Regions from separate parts of the Cytobacillus sp. QJM3NY_8 genome, predicted to be linked through region 1. Evidence: riboswitches for the same ligand, from Rfam matches in the RefSeq annotation. Region 1 holds a riboswitch; the other holds the start of a gene.
What was found. Region 1 has a riboswitch for ZMP and ZTP ahead of AC0VZ9_RS18615 (bifunctional 5,10-methylenetetrahydrofolate dehydrogenase/5,10-methenyltetrahydrofolate cyclohydrolase). Riboswitches for the same ligand answer to the same signal wherever they lie in the genome.
Positions count from the first base shown of each region.

Region 2: linked by a shared signal. The riboswitch ahead of AC0VZ9_RS17405 (phosphoglycerate dehydrogenase) and the one ahead of AC0VZ9_RS18615 (bifunctional 5,10-methylenetetrahydrofolate dehydrogenase/5,10-methenyltetrahydrofolate cyclohydrolase) in region 1 are both predicted to bind ZMP and ZTP.

Region 1 is NZ_CM149681.1:3,614,880-3,622,705, forward strand. It holds gene AC0VZ9_RS18585 (hypothetical protein) at 1-58, opposite strand, end outside; gene AC0VZ9_RS18590 (GNAT family N-acetyltransferase) at 215-1,057, shown strand; partial or broken gene AC0VZ9_RS18595 (metallophosphoesterase family protein) at 1,066-1,571, opposite strand; gene AC0VZ9_RS18600 (cold-shock protein) at 1,650-1,850, opposite strand; gene cshA (degradosome RNA helicase CshA) at 2,001-3,449, opposite strand; gene AC0VZ9_RS18610 (cold-shock protein) at 3,750-3,950, opposite strand; gene AC0VZ9_RS18615 (bifunctional 5,10-methylenetetrahydrofolate dehydrogenase/5,10-methenyltetrahydrofolate cyclohydrolase) at 4,183-5,043, opposite strand; ZMP/ZTP riboswitch at 5,128-5,210, opposite strand; gene AC0VZ9_RS18620 (hypothetical protein) at 5,784-6,272, opposite strand; gene AC0VZ9_RS18625 (nucleoside hydrolase) at 6,455-7,414, opposite strand; gene AC0VZ9_RS18630 (glycerol-3-phosphate dehydrogenase/oxidase) at 7,517-7,826, opposite strand, start outside.
Region 2 is NZ_CM149681.1:3,387,942-3,395,767, forward strand. It holds gene brnQ (branched-chain amino acid transport system II carrier protein) at 1-29, opposite strand, end outside; gene AC0VZ9_RS17390 (GntR family transcriptional regulator) at 324-983, shown strand; gene clpP (ATP-dependent Clp endopeptidase proteolytic subunit ClpP) at 1,029-1,610, opposite strand; gene AC0VZ9_RS17400 (sigma-70 family RNA polymerase sigma factor) at 1,637-2,311, opposite strand; gene AC0VZ9_RS17405 (phosphoglycerate dehydrogenase) at 2,505-3,704, opposite strand; ZMP/ZTP riboswitch at 3,772-3,850, opposite strand; gene AC0VZ9_RS17410 (hypothetical protein) at 4,133-4,363, opposite strand; gene AC0VZ9_RS17415 (hypothetical protein) at 4,496-4,852, opposite strand; gene AC0VZ9_RS17420 (YhbD family protein) at 4,866-5,489, opposite strand; gene AC0VZ9_RS17425 (GNAT family N-acetyltransferase) at 5,689-6,447, opposite strand; gene AC0VZ9_RS17430 (tetratricopeptide repeat protein) at 6,876-7,367, opposite strand; gene AC0VZ9_RS17435 (YolD-like family protein) at 7,474-7,812, opposite strand.

The DNA of each region.
Region 1 (7,826 bases):
GAACAGCCATCGGCTGTATATTATCTTCCTTATGGAACATCACTGTGAAATTCTTCATTGATTCTCCCCCTTTTTCCATACAATCCTAACATATTGCTATATTTATTTACATAATTTCAATCCAAAGCTAATAGATTGAAATTTAGGACTATTCGCATGAACCGTTTTCTTATAATATTGGTTTATTATTTCTTTTATCTAGGAGGCCGCCTGAGTGCTGACAAAAAAACAATTAAACGATATTCATTCTCTACAGCAAATTTGCGAAGAAACGGGCAATATCAAATTAAAATTAAATTGGGATACCTTGAAGTCAAGGGCCGACGAGGAAAATGACTATTTCCATTATGATAATAGCGGGAATTTATTAGGTTACCTTGCTCTATATAATTTCGGAGGTCCGGTTGAATTATGCGGAATGGTTCATCCTAATCATAGACGAAAAGGCATCTTTTCCAGCTTGTTCAATGAGGCAGTAAAACAATTGGCCCAAGCACGCAAATTACTTATTAATGCTCCAGCCTCTTCCCAATCAGCAGAAGGTTATATTAAATCATTACCCTGCACCTATTCATTCTCCGAGTATCAAATGAAGCGCCATAAAAGCAAAAAAATCGGAACAGCAAATTCTGAAGTAACTATGCGGCAAGCAGTGAGCAGTGACCTTGCATTCATTAATCATCTGGATACTGCATGCTTTGATATCCCCAAAGACGAAGCAGAGGTTTTTAATAAAAAAATCTTTGCCTGCAAAAATGAGAGGACTTTTATCATTGAATACAAAAGCCAAAAAGCCGGCAAAATCAGAATTCAAACAGAAAAAGATGCTGCGTGGATTTACGGCTTTGCTGTCGATCCTTCTTTTCAGGGGAAAGGAATCGGCAGGGGCGCTCTTACAAATGTTGTTAATCTGCAGCACAGCAAGGGAGTTAGCTGGGTGCATCTAGAAGTAGCTGCAGAAAATGACCATGCACTTTCATTGTACAAATCATGCGGCTTTGAACCATACGGCACTCAAGATTATTACGAATATGATCTGAACACACTCAAGGTTTGAAACACGTTTTATTCCTTTGAATCAAAATAAACATGATTGAATGTCATCTCATCTGAAATTTCCAGGGTGCCGAACGAATAGTTCGGCTGCCTGCGCTTATCTGTCGGAGACCCGGGATTAAACAGTATTATTCCATTATGGAGTTCTTTATCGGTATATGTGAATGCCCAAATATAATAGCATCAACATTTTCCTTATCAAATGCTTCTATACTTCTTTTTTCAGTTGTTTTTCCCTTTCCATGTCCATGGACAACCCCAATTTTAAAACCTTCTATTTTAAGCAGTACTCTTTTCTTAAGAATGGAGCAAATTTCATCACTGTCGGTATTTCCATATACCCCCTCAACAGGTGCATATTGTTTTAATTCATAATACAGTTCGACGCTCTGCCAATCACCTGCATGAATAATTAATTCACAGCTGAGAAGTTCATTCAGAAGTATATCAGGGAGCTGTTTTGACTTCTTTGGCATGTGGGTATCAGACAGAATAAGGATTTTAATCACTATCATTCCTTCCTTCTTACTTTTATACCCTATTTTACCCCAAAAATAAAAGAGCCCCTTAATAGGGACCCTCTTATCAATTAATTATAACTTTGTTACATTTACAGCTTGAGGTCCACGCTGGCCCTGCTCTATGTCAAAGTTAACTTCCTGGCCTTCATCAAGGGTTTTGAAACCTTCTGTCTGGATTGCAGAGTAATGAACAAATACATCTTCTCCGCCTTCAACTTCGATAAAACCAAAACCTTTTTCTGAGTTAAACCATTTTACTTTGCCTGTTGCCATGTAAATTTCCTCCTAATATCTATAACTCACAGAGTGATTTTTTACCCTGCATTTACTAATATGGGTAAATTCCTCTAATTTTATAATAAAATGTTCAAAAAGTACCGAAAAAAATCAATATATCCATTTTCTCTTGGATTTTAAATCGTATTATCCCTTATTGCTGCTGCGGTTTTTAGTGCGTCTGTCCCGGCCGCCTTTAAAATCTCTTCTATCACGGCTGCCGCCTCTGGACCTGTCGTTGAATCTTCTTCCGCCGCGATCGCCTTTAGGTTTTCTGACACGGATAGGTTCCACCGCAGTTAATTTAACCGGTGTTACATCAGGACCTTTAGTCAGCAATTTGATGGCTGCAGCAAGCAAAGTAACAGAATCTGTATCTTCAAGAAGGCTTTCCGCCACTCTCTTGAAGTCTGCATGTTCTTCTTTTTCAATAACTTCCATAAGTTTATTAATAGTCGCCTGCTGATTGCCTGCAACAACATCCTTAAAGGAAGGAACAGGCTTTTTCGCCATTTTGCTTTTTGTAACACTTTCAATTATTTTTAGGTGGTCAATTTCTCTTGGAGAAACGAACGTAATTGCCAGCCCTTTATTTCCGGCACGCCCAGTACGTCCAATCCGGTGAACGTAGCTTTCAGGATCCTGCGGGATATCGAAGTTATAAACATGGGAAACACCTGAAATATCCAGACCTCGTGCAGCAACGTCAGTGGCTACCATTATGTCGATTGTCTGCTCTTTAAAACGGCGGATAACCTGATCTCTTTTCGCCTGGGGAATATCACCATGAATTCCTTCAGCCGAATAGCCTCTCTTGATAAGACCTTCCACCACTTCATCTACACGCTTTTTAGTCCTTCCAAACACAATAGCCAGTTCAGGTGACTGAATATCCAACAGATTGCAAAGCACATCAAATTTTTGTTTTTCATGCACTTCCATATAGTACTGCTCAATATTTTTAACAGTCATTTCTTTCGCTTTGACTTTAACCATTTCTGGTTCCTGCATGAATTTTTCAGCAAGAGACTGAATTCTTTTTGGCATTGTTGCTGAGAAAAGAAGGGTTTGGCGCTCACCTTTAATTTCACTTAAAATTCTTTCAATGTCCTCGATGAAGCCCATATTAAGCATTTCATCCGCTTCATCCAGAACTACCATCTTGATGTTGCTTAAACGGATTGTTTTTCTTTCAATGTGATCAATTAACCTTCCCGGTGTAGCAGCAATAATATGCGGGTGCTTTTTAAGCGCACGAATTTGGCGGGTGATATCCTGACCACCGTAAACAGGAAGTGTCCGGACTCCTTTTACCTGTCCTATACGGTTTAATTCTTCTGCCACCTGTACAGCAAGCTCCCGTGTTGGCGCAAGGACTAGACCTTGAATACCTTCGTTTAAATCAATCTGCTCTAACAGCGGCACACCAAAAGCAGTGGTTTTTCCAGTTCCAGTCTGCGCCTGGCCAATCATGTCCTTCCCCTTCATTCCGATTGGAATTGCCTGTGCCTGAATTGGTGTTGGTTCCTCGAAGCCCATATTGGAAAGGGCTTTTACTATTTCATTACTTAAGCCAAAATCTGAAAAAGTTGTCAAAATATAATTTCCTCCTTGAATTGCAAATCTTATTAGGTACTGAAAGATTGTTTTTTGTATAAAGACATGGACACTTTACTAGGCTTTCCAGTTTGTATCTCTTTTTTACATTTCCGTTTGCACTATTTTTAAACTTTTTGTAAGTGAAGTATTTTAATTGGGTGAAATGAAAAATACATATTCCTAAAAGCAGTTATTACAGAAGATCTGTTTTGAGGAATGCTGAAGGCTACAAAGTGGATAAGCAAACATAAAAAGGTGATGCATGATTAGACATGCATCACCTCATTTTAAGCAAAATTATGCTTTTGTTACGTTAGCAGCTTGAGGTCCACGGTTACCTTCAACGATTTCGAAAGTTACGTCTTGACCTTCTTCTAAAGTTTTGAAACCTTCAGTTTGGATAGCGGAGAAGTGTACGAATACATCTTGACCTTCTGAAGATTCGATGAATCCGAAACCTTTTTCTGCATTAAACCATTTAACTTTACCTGTGTTCATTTGTGTTGCCTCCCAATAAATTGTTTTTCACTATAATGTACCATATAAACTTAAACATAAAAAAGTCGCAGCTTGCAGAAATGAGGATGAACGATCGCCTACATTTCTTTGCAGCTACGACTACTTATCCAAAAAGTATATAACGAACTTTACAGCGTTAACCTAATAATAAACGACACCCAGTTATAAGTCAATCCTTTTAAAGATCAATTTTTATTTAGGGATAAATGAACTATTTATGCTTCCCTTGTATTTCAGCGATTTTTTCTGCAGCATGAACAGTATGTTTCAAAAGCATGGAAATCGTAACAGGTCCAACTCCTCCAGGTACGGGGGTAATGGCAAACGCCTTTTCAGCACAGCTTTCATACTCTGCATCCCCAATATTTCCTTCATTATATCCGGCATCAAGGACAATAGCTCCTTCTTTAATCCATTCACCCTTGATAAAGTTAGGTTTCCCTACAGCTGCTACTACAATATCAGCTTGCTTTACAATTTGGGGCAGATTTTTGGTATATGAATGGCACGTAGTGACTGTTGCGTTTCGATTGAGTAAAAGGGCAGAGACCGGCTTGCCAAGGATTGGGCTTCTGCCTACGACTACAGCATGCATACCTTCAGCACTCAATTTATAGAAATCCATAATTTCCAAAATAGCTGCAGGTGTACAGGATGGATATTCACCAAAACCGAATGCGGTCTGTCCATATCCAAGGCTTGTAACACCGTCTACGTCTTTTTCAATAGCAATAGCTTCGAAAGCTTTTCGTTCATCTATATGTCCTGGTACGGGATGCTGTAGAAGGATTCCATGTACAGAAGGATCATTGTTTAATTCTGCAATCTTCTCTAATAGTTCTTGTGTTGTTGTATCCTTTGACATATGAATACGTTTTGATAATATGCCAAGTTTTTCACAAGCATTCCCCTTCATCCGTACATACGTTTCAGAGGAAGGGTCATCTCCCACCAAAATTGTGGCTAAGCAAGGGACGGTATCCTTCCCCTTCAATTCTTCAATTCGATCCTTTAATTGGTCTTTCACATGTTTTGCCACAACAATTCCATCAAGAATAATCTTTTTTTCCATGCATATTCCTCCTATAGGAAAAGCACCTATTCGGCTGACGGGCTTTTCCATTTTGTTATGAAAAAAAGAGACAAGGGTATCCCTTATCTCTGCCCAGACGACCGGCTATACATAGACGCAGCTCCCCAGCGGTTCATTCCGCATTGTCGTCAGTCACTGCGATTTTGAAAAGCTATTCTAATGAATACATCATACCACAAAAACACAAATAATTAAACTGAAACTTATTCAAACGTTCGTGTTTTTTTGCGAGATATATAAAAAAGGACAGCAAATACTGTCCTTATAAATGATATATTTGAGTTAATTAGTTATTACCTAAAACAATGAAAGCCCTGCCTCTCTTCCATCCTTGCGGCTCCTAGACCGCGCCAGTGGGAATCAGGTTGGTCGGAATTCTTTCCGACTTAGATGCTCTCTGAGATTTTAATATTAAATGGTAAGAAACTTACTGAAGTAAAAATACGGAGAAGTGTCTGGTTTATAGAAGATGATTAAGAAGAAAATTCAGCATTAAGCTGTCCACACAAATTATTCTTAATTACAAACACATGCTTACTCTTTCAAAATCCTAAAGAGCATGAAACATAATAAAAAGCCGCAGTTTCACAAAAAAAGAAGGTTCGGCTGCCGAACAATCCAAGTGAATTAACGACTTCAACAATATACCTCAAATACTTCAATCACTATGTTATCTTATTTACGGTAAAGTGTCAAGAAAATAACTTGTCACCCGCTTATTAGCCTTCTCCTTTATACTCTGTTACATCAAAATAATCGGTTGTGTCTTTATAGCCATTAAATCCAATATCCAGATCATGAAAATATCGGTGCAATTTAATTAAAACTTCCTTATCCTTAGTGCCCGACTGCACAGTTTCTGCCAGCCGTGTTATTGTGCCCAGGTCAGTCTGCAAATCCTCATTCTCAGCTGATATTTTTTTAAGCGAATTTACGATTAATTCAGCCTGATCTCTTTGTTTTGGCCAGCTGACTTTACGATCTCTTCCCCATCCAAGTGTTTCATTATAAAAAGTATGATTGGAGGCAATGAAGTCCCCTAAATCATCGTACATTAATCCCTGTTCAGATGTCTCCGCATTTGCCGAGGTTTTTTGAACCTTGGATTCATCCTTATTTAAAAAGACAAGTACACTATATGCTATGGCAATAGCTATGACCATTCCCAGAATTGAAAGAAACCTGTTTAATTTCTTGTTTTTTAGCAATTTGAAAGCCTCCATTTGATTTTGATAATGTATGCTGAAACTAAATGGAATTATTGCCATTCTTCCTTGTCTGAAGAAACCTTCCCTGACTGCAAATGTTTTCCATGTTAATACATTCTATGCCAACTTTCCTTTCCCCTTCAACACCAAATAAAAAAGCTTTTAACACTGAGTGTCAAAAGCTATTTCTGATTTTTCTGGGCAAGGAAAACCTCGATAAAATCAATAACAAAACGTTCCAGATCAAACTCCATCGCTATATTATCAAGTGTTTCGGGCGGATCAACTTCGGGCACCGGCCTAAAGTCAGCTATGCTTTTACCCTTTGCCTTTCCAAACTGTTCTATTCTCACTCTTCGTTTTACATATTTGGCAAGATCAGGATTTGTGAGAACACTTAATACAAGAACATCATGAAGAGGTGCACCCTTAATTCCCGGGACAAGCTTTTGATAAGCCTCATAATAATAATCATAAGCAGGTTTGATTAGATCTTTAAAAGGCGATTGAGTATTATCTGCAATAAAATCAATCGTTTCAGGCCTGATAATCGCTTTATTTGTTACATTTAGGGGAAATATATAGATGTTTTTTGCTTTTTCAAGCACTGAATCCGCTGCAATGGGGTCAGCGTAAAAATTCGCCTCAGCCTCTGGTGTTACATTTCCCGGAACTAAAAACGCACCGCCCATTAAATAGAATGCATTTACATCTTTATATGCATCCTTTCCATACAGAATGAGCGGCAATGCCAAATCTGTCTGCCTTCCAACTCCAACGATCACAAGGTCATTTTTGTATTCATTTACAATTTCTATAATTTTGTTTATGTCATATACCTTTATTTTGCTGATGAAATTCTCCTGAGGCTGAATGGGCCCGAGGCCTTCCTCCCCGTGTATTTCAGGATAAAAGACAGCGGTCTCACCGGATAATGGCCCGCTCGCCCCTGCTATAATGGGAATGTCCTCTCTGCCTGCAAGTTTCAGTAAATATGCAGTATTATTGATGGATTCTTCTTTGGTTATGTTGCCATAAGCGCTGACTACACCTACTAGATTAATCTCGGGATGCTGAAGGGCATACATTAGGGCAAGTGAATCATCAACCCCCGAGTCAACAAACATGAGAACATTGTACATAAGCCACCTCCGCTACCTATCTAGTCTATAATATGCCAATGGAATGTCCCTTTTGTTAAAGAAAATACTCCTAAAAAATGAAAACTCCCCAATTGGGGAGCTTTAGTCCTGATCTGCCGGCTTTACCGCAAAACTGAGTTCCTGGTTCAGCTGGTTTTCAAAATTATTTCCTGCAGCTATATCCCACTTAAATGCATCAGCCATATATGAAATTACTTGCTTTTGATAGTTTCTTACCGTTTCAATATCAAAAAGCAGCGCTCCTGTTCGGCGGTTAAAAAAATCTACAGGGGTGGCAGCCATTTCATGTTCAATTGCATATTTCAGCTTTGCCCATAATACAATCGGCAAGCCATAATTCTCAGCTTCACTCCTTTTCGTCTCAATCATATTAAAAATGATACCGACGTTA
Region 2 (7,826 bases), 230 kb from region 1:
ATATATGAGAGTGGTATTTTGCTTGTCATTTCAATTCCTCCTATTAATCTGTCTGTCTTAAAAGATTTACTTATTTTGTTAAATTTAAATTTTCCGAAAAATTATTGCGCTGTAACATTATTATTTTTGTACGCTAGTAATATATTGCATAACTCAAGATAACATATCCAAAATACTTATGCAATATATCGCACAAAACTTTTTGTCGAATCATGCGATATATTGAATTTTTCAAGATACTTCTATATACTAAATTTATAATCTATTGGAAATAACTATAATTTCACAGATAAATTGCATGAAATGAAAAGGTGGTTACAGCTATGCCGATACCCTCCAATTATTCATCACCTACCCGTGTGTCAGCAAAGGATCGCGCCTTCTCCCAAATCCAGGAGTGGATCATTGACGGCACACTCCAGCCGAAAGAAAAATTGAATGATGCCGATCTAGCAAAAGCATTAGGCGTCAGCCGAACTCCCATCAGGGAAGCTCTTCAGCTGCTGAATGTTCAGGGGTTCGTCGAAATGTTTCCCGGAGTTGGAACGCAGGTCACTTCAGTTAATCCTGAGGATATTAGTAAAATCCTGCCCCCTTTAGGCGTATTGCAGGCACTTGCTGCAGAATTGGCTGCTCCTGTTATCAGCCAGGAAACGATTAATATACTCAGGGATATTAATCATAAATTCGCTAAAGCTCTAATTGCAGGAGATACCTTCACAGCTTTGAAGCAGGACGAGAAGTTTCATAATATTATTATAGATCTTGCTCAGAATCCTTATATCTCGAATACAGCTTCCATGCTTCAGGCTCATGTCATGCGGCTTTACTACAATAAAACAATTATTTTGAAAGAACGTTCAATAGAAGAACATGAAGATATATTAAAAGCTTTTGAACAAAAAGACAGAGAAAAAGCCGGACACATTGCACGCGTCAACTGGCTTCGGGCAATTGATGAGTACTACTCCGAGGAAAAATGATCAAACTGAAAAAAGCAGCCTTCATCGGCTGCTTTTTCTTTTTTTCTAGCTTTTATAGATAATTTCATCGATAATCCCGTATTCCTTTGCTTCTTCGGCAGTCATGAAATAATCGCGGTCCGTGTCCCGTGCTACTTTTTCTATAGGCTGGCCAGTTCGTTCAGCAATAATTCCATTAATATGCTCCCTAAGCTTTATGATCCGTTTTGCAGATATCTCGATTTCGGTCGCCTGGCCTCTTGCTCCGCCAAGAGGCTGATGAATCATGATTTCACTGTTCGGAAGGCTGTAGCGTTTTCCTTTTTTTCCTGCCAGAAGAAGCATCGCACCAAATGATGCGGCCATTCCTGTACAAATCGTTCTCACATCAGGCTTTATATATTGAATCGTGTCAAAGATGGCAAACCCTGCGGTTGTCGAACCGCCTGGACTATTAATATAAAGGGAGATATCCTTTTCAGGAGATTCAGCTGCAAGAAATAGCAGCTGGGCAATCACACTATTGGCAACCACATCATTAATCTCTTCTCCTATCATTATAATCCTGTCTTTCAACAGCCGTGAATAAATATCATAAGAACGTTCTCCCTTGCTGGACTGCTCAATGACATATGGTATTGCTGTCACCTGTATCCCTCCTGTTCATTGCGGATCTATGCCGCCATACAGAGAGTATTAGAAGAAGATGGAACAGGCAGTACAGGCTTCTGGGCATGACTTTCAAGGGATCGCAGAAAAGGTATGGTTTTTATCAGGATGGACGGGTCTTCCGCTGCCACTGATTGCTGCAGCAGCTGAAATAACTTTTCTTCTTCCTCATTTGCAAAAGAATCCTCAGCCTCATCTTCCACTGGGTGCTGAAGCTGCTTCCGTGCACGGTTCAGCGAGGACTTCACTGCAAACTCAGTGGTCCGAAGTATATCAGCAATCTCTTTTGTTTGATATTGAAACCCTTCCTTCAGCGTGAAAACTACAGCCTGCTTTAATGTCAGCCTATTGAGGAGATGGGTGATTGCTTCTGTGCCATCAGGGCTGAACTCCTTCATTTCCCGTTCCGGCGCCTCTTGAAGCTTTTCCCGCTTTCTGTTTCTAAGAGTGTCAATCCAGCAATTATAGACAATCTTCTTTAAAAGAGCCTGATTAATTTTCTCAGGCGAATAGCTTCTATAAGCGCGGATGATTGCCTCATGGGCCAGATCGTCCCCGTCCCAGCGGTTCTGTGCAAGAAACCGGCTATAACGCTGCAGTGAAGGATAGATATCTGCAATACAGCTTTCCTTCTGCTTTATGGAATCCCTTGATTCAGCCTGAACTTTCCCTTGCTTCATAAACCTGTTCACTCCTTTAATACATCTCTGCTTCTATAACGGAATAAGAGAACAAAAAGATACGGGTGATTAATATTTTTTATCAGTTTATTCTAAGGATAGCTGATTTTATACTTGTCATATACCTTTTTTGATTTCATTCCTTCGTGCAGTTAAAAAAAGCCCCAATCCCTGCGGAATTGAGGCTGTATTTTTATATAATTCGTGACTTGATAATGCCTTCAATTTGATTAATCTGTTCAAGCAGTCCAGGGATGACATCACCATTAACTTTATTATCGATATCGATCATGGTATACGCATATTCACCGCGGCTGCGGTTCACCATGTCCGCAATATTCAGCTGGTAGCTTGAAATAGCAAGTGTGATTTGGCCGACCATATTAGGAATGTTTTTATGAAAAGCAGTGACACGCCGCTTGCCTGTGTAAGGAAGAGCAGCATTTGGGAAGTTAACTGAGTTTTTGACATTGCCTGTTTCAAGGAAGTGCTTCACCTGTCGTGCTGCCATGACAGCGCAGTTTTCCTCAGATTCTTTTGTTGAAGCGCCAAGGTGCGGAATTGCCACTGCGTTTTTCATTTTCAGGATATTTTCATTTGGGAAATCTGTAATATACTTGCCCACTTTTCCGCTTTCAAGGGCGGCTGCCATATCTGATTCATTCACTAGCTCCCCGCGTGAGAAATTCAGAATATGAACACCATTCTTCATCATGCTGAATGTATCTTCATTGAACATTTCCCTTGTATCATCGGTTAATGGAACATGTACAGTGATATAGTCAGATTCTGCAAACACCTGCTCAATGGTCATGGCGCGCTGAACATTACGGGACAAGTTCCAGGCAGTGTCAACCGAAATGAATGGGTCAAAGCCCACGACATCCATATCAAGTTCAAGTGCATCATTGGCCACAAGGGCCCCGATTGCCCCCAATCCGATCACACCGAGAGTTTTCCCCTTAATTTCTTTTCCGACAAATTGCTTTTTCCCTGCTTCTACAAGCTTAGGAATTTGGTCTCCTTCATCTTTCAGCGTTTTGGTCCAGGAGATGCCGGCAAAGAGATTGCGGGATGAAGCCATTAAGGAAGTAAGCACCATTTCTTTTACTGCATTCGCATTGGCACCAGGTGTATTAAAAACAACAATGCCCTGTTCAGTGCATTTCTCAACCGGGATATTATTCACACCCGCGCCTGCACGGGCAATTGCTTTTAATCGATCGCCCAATTCCATTGAATGCATATTAAAGCTCCGAAGGACAATCGCATCCGGATTGCCGCTTTCATTATCGATTGTAAATTGATCCTTGTTAAACACCTCAAGACCGCTTGGCGCAATCGCATTCAGCGTTTTAATCGTCTTCACTCTGTCTAAAGTCATGGTACTCACTGGATTCTCCCCTTTTCAACTAACTTTGTCAGATTTTAAAACAGAAAGAGGCAAGGGTAGAATCCCTTACCTCTGCCCAGGCGAACGGCTTCGACACTATGTGCTCCCTCGCGGTGATCCGCGTCTCGCCAGTTACACATAGCCTTTTCGGTTTTTTAAATCTTATCAAAGTCTTCTGAAAACTTCAACCCTTTAAAGCGCTTACATTATTAAAATTATTTTTTATTTTTCTACAGTATATTTTTCTTATTTTGTACACTATGCTTTTCGAAGTTAGTTATTAGGATAACATTTTCATTTCTGCAATGTGCGCAAATAATTTCTGTTATCCAGTCATAAAAACAGCTTATAACATTTTATCTGTAAATAAAATTTGACTATCCGAAAGAAAATGTAAAAAACTGCTTCCCTGCACCTCTCTCCTTTTATCAGATTTTGCGAAGTTCTTTAACTTCCGCTTCTGCTGCACATTCATAAACACCAGAGTATTCCACAAGTCCGATCTCGCAATTTTTGCCGATTTTTACATTTTTCCCTCTTACGACAAGAGCTGCTGTGCCTTCGAGTTCGATGTCATCGCCTTCTATTAAATCCGCCTCCAGTTTCAAGGGAAAGATGGATTTGATTAATTTTAATAGGGTTTCTCTATGCTGTGTCACTTTAATTTTTCTACCGCCGATTTCTTTCGCTTTACTGTCTCCAAAAAGCTTAATATCGATCGTTTCTGCGTTCAGTAAACCATCTACTGAAAATGTCCCTTCAGCACGGAAGACCTCCGCTTCACAGTCCCCTTAAATAGTTACTTTCCCATTCACAGCGATTACTTCGCATTTTACAGAGCCTCCGATAGTGGATCTTCCGGCGACTTCAAGGTTTTGACAGCTGACAGCTTCAGAAATGTCGGCAGAGCCATTGATAACAAAGGATTCAGCTTTAACAGCTCCATGGATCTTTGCAGCACCACTGATCTTTCCCTTTTCAGTTTTTACGTTTCCATGGATAGTGGCCGTACCGTTACAATGGAATCTCTTGCACTCAATATCACTGTTTACCGTTCCCTTGCCATTTAATCCAACCTTTTCAAATGAACCTCCATTAGACGATCCCACTCCATTAATTATTAAGTTCCCTAGTGTTTTCATATTCACAGCAAAATTCCCCCTATACCAATTTGGATTTTAATTCCTCTGCACAATGTTCTAACGATAAAGTGGCGGCCACTTTTGTTCCTTTTTCAAGCAGGACTTGTTCCCCGTTTACCGAAATCAGGCAGCTGGACATTCCAAGTTTGCGAATAAAGCAGATAACAGCTTTTGGCTGTTGCAGGATACTTTGATGATCACTCAATAACTGAAGAAGCATTTTCCCTTCCTCGATATGGATATCTCCGGATTCAAGCAGGATGGAAAGGATATAAAGCTTCAAAATCTCATGGTAATTGAATTCGTTAAGCTCTTCCTGTGTCTCGAGAAAGATATTCATAACCGGTTCAGAAGCTATCCCTTTAGCAATCAGGCTTTCCTTTGTCAGCTTCAGATTTGAAGCATTCAAGGAAAACAAATCTGCCAGCTCATCCAGTGAAAGGCTATCCTTCATCTTTTGTATTTTATCGACCCGCTCCAGAATTTTCTCCTTTGGGAAAAATGTCTCCTGCCCTGTAAAAGTTGATTTTCTGACAAACCAATCCTCCGGTATCAGGCTTTTCCTTTTCCACCGATAAAGCTGCCCATAAGAAATTCCAGTTAAATCAAGGACTTCTTTTTTTGAAATTAATTCATCGCTCAATTCCAGGTCTCCTTTCCGATGGTATGATTGTAACATAACACTGTTACGTTAAGAATATTGTATTATTCATTTTTTCCCGAGGTTTTTCGACAAAATCCCGATTTTACACCATGAAATCAAACCAGGATGAACTCCCCTTTATAAAACAGTGTTCTATTTAAACAAAAAGACCTGGCTCTCTATAGAACCAGGCTTCTCTTCATTCGTATATTTTTAAAAGGTTATACTGCTTTCCAATATACTGATAATTTTGCCTGCGGTACATTTCCTTTGGAGTATCTTCACCATCTGCAACAAGGATGATGGTTTTATCCTTAAACTGATCCATTACCGATTTCTGCAGGCGCCTGCCGATGCCCTTTTTCTGAAAATCCTCATGGACCATCAATCCATCAATTTCAGCTGTGTATTCCTTGATAATTACATCTACTGATCCGGCAGCTTTCCCTTTATAATATGCAATGAACTGCTTAATCCTTTCATCGTTAAAATTCCTTAAATGCTGATCTTTCTTTTTCTCGGCATAATTAATCCCGTAAACCGAATCCTGCTCATGCTGAAATTCCAGATAATCATTCCATGTTTCATCCGTAACATTTTCGACTGTAATTTCTTCCTTTTCCTGAACTTCAGGAAAATCAGCTGGATGAATCGCAAATAGCTCTAAATAACCAACCGTAAAATCATCATCCTTCTCAAAGCTGGCCAGAAGTTCTCCGGTAAGCTCCTCGTCATCAGGAAAATAAAATCTTTCATGCTTTTGGCCATATTTTTGATGAAAAGTTCTTAAATATTGATGTGCCTCCTCAAACTCTTGAACAGAAGGCATTCTTTTAAAAGCAATAAAGTTGCTGTCATACTGAAGGAGCATGTCAGGGTTATGGTTGTGAATAAAAAGTTCATTTTCCAGTACTGTGTGTCCCGGTTTATGGATATTATTAAAAGTGATTTTTTCCATCGGCTTCTCCTAATATAGCAAACACTTTAGTTTTGCAAAAATTTATATTCTTTATCTGTAATAAGCACATCATGGCAGCGTATTAATTATTCTTTAATTCAAAGGGTACTGCTGTTATCATAAGCACACAGAAAATTCCGGCCATGTTGAGAAATAACCTTGGAAACCTTCTTTTCATACTCTTCCACTTATCAAATTGGAGGAAACTACGGTCATTTTCCGCTTTTGGCACCTGCAGATATATAAGAGACTGCATTTTGAAGATAGCAGTCTCTTTCATCGAATGGATAAAGGATACGGCCGCCGTCTGACCTTTTAAGATCATCTATTATAGCAATTAACCATATTCATTAAAATTACCTCTAATAAATCAGAGATGTTTGAATTATTCTCCGCCGTCATATCATGTATTTTGGGAAATCCTTTTTCTAATCTTTATCAAATATTTCATCAAGTTTGTCTGCATAAAAAGTGATTGCTTTTTTATATTGCAAAACTTCCGGGTCATCAGAAGTTTCGGCCACACACTTTAGGAGCATCTCCATTGCCTCGCTGTGCTGGCCTAAATTATGGAGCGTCATGGAATAAAACACCTGGATTGCACGATTAGCCGGAAACTGGGAGATTCCTTTCTCGAACACCATCTTTGATTTTTCATATTCCCCAAGAGTCCGGTATGTGCTCCCAAGACCCAAAATGGCACCTGGCAGATCAGATTCAGGCAGCCCAAGTTCGATCGCTTTTTCATAATGAGAAACAGCTTTCGATTCCTCCCCTAGAACGTCAAAACTCCAGGCACAATGATAATGAATCACTGGGTTTAAGGGATACTCTTCAGCCAATTTCACAAGCAGAAGGCTGGAATCTTTGTATTTCCCGAGATTGCGAAGTATAATCGCTTTTTCTAAGTCCGTGCTCATATGTACCTCCGATCACCGCTTTCTTTCTATTATATCTAAAAATTGCAAATAATGGGTATGGTAAAGCTTTAACTTTTCTGCAAAAATTAAATTATGTCTCGCTGCACTATTCTTTCACTTCAACCGAAGCTATTTCATCAAACATGACCTTCTCAAGAAACCCATCTTCCAATTCCAGATAAATTTTTCTGCCGATGCCGTCCAGCCTGTTTACCCTCCCTGTATATTCGTGGAATAATCCCTCCCGCCAGACTTTTACTATTAGAAAGAAGGCATATTCCATTGCATAGTGAATTTTGTTTTCATAGTCCTCCAATTCATATTCATCTATAAGCGGCTTGTCTTGTGCCATTTGTTCAGTTTCCAATTTTCTTAGCATCGCCCGGTGTTCCGGCATGAAGTGGGCTGGCTGCCATTTTATTTTCCCTCTGTCTTTTAGCGGCATAGTAAATCCCTCCA